One region of the Oceanobacillus sp. FSL K6-2867 genome, then DNA from elsewhere that is predicted to be linked to it. Evidence: riboswitches for the same ligand, from Rfam matches in the RefSeq annotation. Region 1 holds a riboswitch; the other holds the start of a gene.

What was found. Region 1 has a riboswitch for cobalamin ahead of NSQ77_RS17970 (acyl-CoA dehydrogenase family protein). Riboswitches for the same ligand answer to the same signal wherever they lie in the genome.
Region 2: it holds a riboswitch for cobalamin, as region 1 does, so the genes downstream of both, NSQ77_RS20470 (DUF4430 domain-containing protein) here and NSQ77_RS17970 (acyl-CoA dehydrogenase family protein) in region 1, are expected to answer to the same signal.

Annotation. Positions count from the first base shown of each region.
Region 1 covers NZ_CP150144.1:3,721,534-3,724,724, forward strand. Annotated here, with positions in the region: gene NSQ77_RS17960 (hypothetical protein) at 1-801, shown strand, start outside; gene NSQ77_RS17965 (hypothetical protein) at 875-1,339, opposite strand; cobalamin riboswitch at 1,546-1,740, shown strand; gene NSQ77_RS17970 (acyl-CoA dehydrogenase family protein) at 1,951-3,191, shown strand, end outside.
Region 2 covers NZ_CP150144.1:4,214,494-4,217,684, reverse strand. Annotated here, with positions in the region: gene NSQ77_RS20480 (RNA polymerase sigma factor SigX) at 1-522, opposite strand, end outside; gene NSQ77_RS20475 (ECF transporter S component) at 615-1,130, opposite strand; gene NSQ77_RS20470 (DUF4430 domain-containing protein) at 1,135-1,569, opposite strand; cobalamin riboswitch at 1,720-1,909, opposite strand; gene NSQ77_RS20465 (ATP-binding protein) at 1,983-3,191, opposite strand, start outside.

The DNA.
Region 1 (3,191 bases):
CTTATTGCAGAGAAAAAAGACGTTCAGAAGCTGGAACGGATTGGAATAACAAATTTAATACAAACACTTTTTGGATCGAAGCATGAAAAGCTAAGACAAGAAAAGCAGGAAGCTATTGCGGTACAGCTGCAGCTTGAAGAAGCAGAAAAAACCAAAGATGAGATTAGCTATTCCATAAATGAATTGCATCATAAATTGCAAGGAGTCGTGGCTGCAGATAAGGACTATGAGTTTCTTTTGTCTGCGAAGGAACAAATTATTAAGGAAAAAGATGCTGCATTCGGAAATCGTTTATTTGAATTAAATGATCATGAAGGCGATATAGGAGCATACATCACAGAGTTAAATGAAGCGATTGAAGCAGGCTATGATGTAGAACATGCACTGAATAATGCAATGGGTTCCCTTGAAAGTGCAGAAGGTTGGGGGACATTTGATATGTTTGGTGGTGGGATGACTTCGAGTATGGTTAAGCATGACCATATTGATAAAGCGACAGATCATATCCATCATGCACAAACGAGGATGCGTAGCTTTCAAAAAGAATTATTAGATGTCGATGAAGTAACAGACTTGCAAATCGATATTTCAGGAATGCTGAAATTTGCTGACTTTTTCTTTGATGGTTTAATTGTTGATTGGATGGTTCAGGGGAGAATTCAGGACTCTTTACAACAAGCAAGGGACCAGCATGCTGGCGTTGTATCGATTATACGGAAATTAGAAACGTCCTTGACAGAAAAAGAAATAGAGCTGTCTGCCATCCAAACAGATAAAATAGCGCTAATAGAGCAACTATAAATGGATACCTTCCTTAACTGCCAGATGTAGAAAAGGAAGGTGTCAGGTATTTAATAATAATATAGCTTTTATTCTATTTTTCCAATGAAAATTCTGCTGCAATATCAACACCGTCTAGAATAAGTAATGTCGCATCATATGCAAATTCTTGTACTTTTTCAGGCTCCACATCGTCTTTTATTTTATATTCTAAGTGAACAGACATTTCTGTATTTGGTTCGAAATACTCGGAATATCCGCTGCCTAAAGATAACATCTTATTATAATTTGTATGCTTCTCCATCACCATCACTTCAGATAATTTCTGATTTGGTTGTATGACGAATTCAATTCCGAACGGATGCTGTCCAGGATAATCAAAATCACTTTCAATTGGTATTTCGCCATTATTTTTGATTTTGAAATCGTAACGTAATATACCTTCCGATTGAATAACCGTTATTTCTGTATCTGTAATTTCAAGCTTGTTTTGATTTTCAAAGCCCGTTAGGAGATTAAATACGAGAAATAGTATAAACAAAAACCCTATTTTTTTCATGCGTTCCCTCCTTTATTTGTGTCATAATGTAGTGTGGAAATAATTAGTAGTTCCTATGCATAGATTAAAGAATTTATCGTAGTGAATCAATAAGAAAATCAGCGGCTGGTTTGAAAATTGTAAATGATGTTGATGAGAGCTCTTTAATTCAAAGCGTGATTATGTTGTTAATTTAAAAGAAGAGTGCTATAATTTAAAAATAACTGAATAGTTTTGAAGATGTAGGTGCAATGAAATTTAATTTTATTGCTTAAAAGGGAAGTTCGGTGAAAACCCGACGCTGTCCCGCAACTGTAATAGGGAGCAATTCGATGGATACCACTGTTTATTGTTGTAAAATGGGAAGGTTCGAATTGCGATGATCTAAAGCCAGGAGACCTGCCTATATCTAGCGGCATTTATTCCTACGAGGATAGGAGGTGTTACGTGTATTATGAAGCCTTGTAATTTTAAAACAAGTTTGCTTGTTTTTTATCATGCGCACTAACAACTTCCATATGGAATGTTAGTGTGCATTTTTTATGTGATTTTGCAAGGGATTGAAGTGGGTTGACTGAAAAACAAGTACATTTAAAAGTAAGACTATGTTCTTTTAATAAGGAGGCGGGCATGTGAAGAAGGTTGAGACAACTAAAAAGCATACGCTATTTCCGAGCGAGCAATCAGTCACGTCTGTCGACCTCGATGAGGAAGAAAATCTAATTGCTAAAACCATTGATAAATTTATTCAAAAACAAGTAACACCAAATATGACAAAGCTTGAATCGTATGATTATGAACTTGCTAAAAAACTATTTCGCAACGCAGGAGATCTTGGATTATTAGGTGCAGAAGTTCCCCAAATATATGGGGGTATGAATCTGGGCAAAAAAGCTGCAGGTTTAATTGCTGAACGAATAGGTTATGGTGCATCATTTAGTGTGTCCTTCAATATTCATACAGGTGTAGGAACACTTCCATATGTATATTTTGGTACACAGGCGCAGAAAAAACAATATCTGCCGAAGCTTGTATCTGGCGAATGGGTTGGTGCGTATGCATTAACAGAATCAAATGCTGGATCAGATGCACTGGCTTCAGAAACAACTGCAGTTTTAACTGAAAACAGTGATGAATGGGTATTAAATGGTGAAAAGCAATGGATAACAAATGCCCATATTGCCAGCGTTTTCGTGGTGTTCGCAAAAACGAAAAATGGTATTACAGCATTTATTGTAGAACGATCAATGTCCGGTGTTTCAATCGGGGTAGAAGAAAAGAAGATGGGCATTAAAGGCTCATCAACTGCAACCTTGATTATGGATAATGTTATGCTGTCAGCTGATCAAGTGCTTGGTCAAGTTGGGAAAGGACATCTCATTGCACTTAATATATTAAATCTTGCTCGTCTAAAGCTTGCCTTTGCTAATGTAGGCACTGCAAAACAAGCGCTGTCGTTTGCAGTAAATTATGGAAAGGAACGAAAGCAATTTAATCAGGAGCTTGTCTATTTTACAATGATTCAAGAGAAGCTGGCAAATATGACTTTAGCAACTTTTGCAGCTGAATGTACAGCGTATGTAACAGCGAATAGGTTAGATAATCTGCAAACCAACTTATCAAATCAAGAAGACATTGTTGCTCGTCTTTCTAATTATGCAGTTGATTGTTCGATTAATAAAGTCTATGCATCGGAAGCTTTGCACTATGTTGTAGACGAAGCCTTACAAATTCACGGTGGTTACGGATATATGCAAGAATATGAAGTAGAGCGTTTATACCGGGATGCAAGAATTAATCGATTATTTGAAGGAACAAGTGAGATTAATCGCCTTACAATTGTAAGATCTTTCTTGAAATTGTATCGTAATGA
Region 2 (3,191 bases), 490 kb from region 1:
TCCTTTCTTGTTGCCTTCAACCATCGCTTTTTTTAATGCCTTTAATGCACGATGCTGAGTCGTTTTCACCTTACTAACGGTAAAATTAAGTATTTCAGCAGTTTCTTGTATGGAAAAGGATTGCAAATAACGAAGTATTATTACATTCCTTTGGTCCAGTGTACAATGGTTTAAGTATGTATACACTTGTTTGATTTGATCGTTTTCTTCGGCGACTTCTTCTGGAAGCTTGCTTAAATCAGGTATTAAACAACCCTTATCATTCCAATTAAAGAACTCATATATTCGATCTCTTTTCCTTTTTAATGAACGGAAATAATCATACGTAACGTGTCGTGCAATTGAAAAAAGCCATGTTTTCTCACTGCTTTCACCCTTGAAATTATCATATGATTTTAACACTTTTATATAAACCTCTTGAACCAAGTCTTCTGTCGTCTCTCTGTCTTTCACCATATAGAAAATGTATTGGAAAAGGTCTTGATGGTAGGTATCATAAAATTTATCGAAAACGGCCTTCATAAAGACCCTCCCGTTCAATTATATAGTCGTTATAAATCTAAAAAGGTTTCAACTAAACTATAATGGATATGAAGAAAAAATACCAACTGAAATCAGTCGGTATTTTTTATGTCAAACCTATTATATGCATATTCTTTAAATAAAAAGGAGATAATCGGATACAGAAGCACTATAAAAATTGCGTTGCCAATTGCATGACTTGTGTCAAAAGGAAGTCCCGCAATATAATATGGCCAAAACTTACCTGTAACCTGGTATGTGGTTAACGATATAATGAAGCCATAAAAATATCCACTAAATATTGCAAAAAGGACAATAATAACAAATGGTACACGTTTTAGCATTTTACTTAATAGTCCACTTATTAACCCAATTATTCCCCAGGAGACGGTTTGCCAAATTGTCCATAAGCCCATACCCAAGAGCATATTTGAAAGAAATGTAGTTAAAATTGCTAATAATAGAGCGGACATTGGACCAAGTATAATACCACAAATAATAATTAACGCTGTGACAGGCTGTACGTTCGGAATAAATTGAAAGATATATCTTCCGCCAACAGCCAAAGCCGCTAGTAGTGCAAGAATTGTAAGTCTATATGTGCTCATTTAGTTATTCCCAGGATTGTAAATCAAAAACAACAACATCTCCAGGAGATAACTCATATTCACCAGCACCAACTGTTGCCATTTCATCGTTTACGAAGAACATCCATGCAGTTTTCTCTTCATCACTAGCTGCAACCCGTTCTATACTTGTAATAAACTGACCGTCATGCTCAGTTTCGATGTAGAAATTCTCTTCCATGACATCCATCAGAATATCGCCTTGTTCAATCTCGATCTCTTCTTCAGCTACATATTCTTCCCCTTCATTGATAGAAACAGTAATACGTACCGAATCTTCTGCAACTTCTTCAGACTGTGATGAATTATTTGTGCTTACTGACGTGTTTTGGTTTGTATTGTCGTCTGATGAACAACCAAACAGCAATCCAATTGTCATGAGAGTGACCGTAAACTGGAAAATCCATTTTTTCAATTTCATTCCTCCTCCATTTTATTTGTAACTGGAAATGTTTATGAACTAAAAAAATCCAGCTCCTCCTATGAGCCGGATTTGTAGACAAACAAATAATTATAGACAAAAAGCTATATGTATTCGAATGTCTCAATCACCATACCTCGGGAGCATTGAGAGATGCAAATTGAATTTGGCAGGTCTACTGACTGATGATTCAAACCTACTTTAAGCCCTTCCCGTAAATAATTACAGTGGCATTGCTTATTTCGTATCAATTACAGTTGCGAGGACAGTACCAGATTCTCACTGGTTTCCCTATTCTAAGAAAAAGAAGGAAACTTTCACCTTTGCATTTTCTATGAATATCCAAATTCAATATATATGTTTTATCCCAGTTCAAAAATTATCATAGCATATCACATTAGAATAGAAAAGCTCTAGTGATTGTGTTTATTTTGCGGAAGTCTAAAGCTGAAAGCAGTACCCTGATTTAGCTTACTTTTAGCAAGAATCACACCATGGTGCGCATCAATGAGATGTTTCACGATAGATAGCCCTAATCCTGTACCTTTTTTCTCTTTATTACGAACTCGTGATTTATCTGCTTTATAAAAGCGTTCAAAAACAAATGGTAAATCTTCTTCCGGAATCCCGCTGCCACTATCTTCAATTTCCACATATAGTTCATTTTCACGATTGGCTATTGTTACTTGGACTTTACCGCCTTCTGAAGTATGACGCAGCGCATTATCGATAAGATTTGTAAAAACCTGTTCAATTCGATCTGGATCAAATATTGCTTCTGGAACATCGATGGCCAATAATAGAGATAACTCAATACCGTTATCAGCAGCTAAACTCTTGAATTTATTAACAACCCGCTTTGCATATGATTCTACTTCTATTGTCTCTAAATTTAACTGTATTTGCCCAGCTTCCATTCTCGCTAGATCAAGAAGTTCATTTACAAGTCGGCCCATGCGCAATGATTCCTCATGGATTATTTGGGCAAGTTCATTTTTAGCTTCTTTAGTATCTGCAATATCGTCTACAATTGCCTCACTATATCCTTGGAGCATTGATATTGGTGTACGCAACTCGTGCGAAACATTTGCGATAAAATCTTTACGCAGCTTATCTAACCTTCTTTCATCTGTCATATCACGAATTACCGCCACCGCACCCCTAATATAGGATTGATCATATAATGGTGTCATTAACATAACGTAACTTCTGCCCTGCAGGCTAATTTCCCGAAGCACAGCCTGTTCACTTTCAAAAACTTCTTGAAGTGCTTCATTAAGTTCACTGGGAAGTTTGCGGTTTTGGTCATCTGTAATATCATTCTCGAAGTACCAGTTTTCCATATATTTTTTGGCTGGTGGATTAATAACAAGAATATCACCATTTCGGTTTATCGTTACGACACCATCTGCCATTGAACTAACAATACTTGATAATTGTTCTTTTTCTTGTCTTAGTGCATTAATATGGAATTTCAGCTGTCTTCCCATGCGATTGAATTCTGTTGCAAGCTCGCCAATTTCATCATGTGTCAAAACAGGAACCTTAGTATTGAATTCGCCTCTGGTAAGGTTATATGCCGCTTCCCGCATTTTTATCAGTGGAGAAGTAATTCTTGTCGA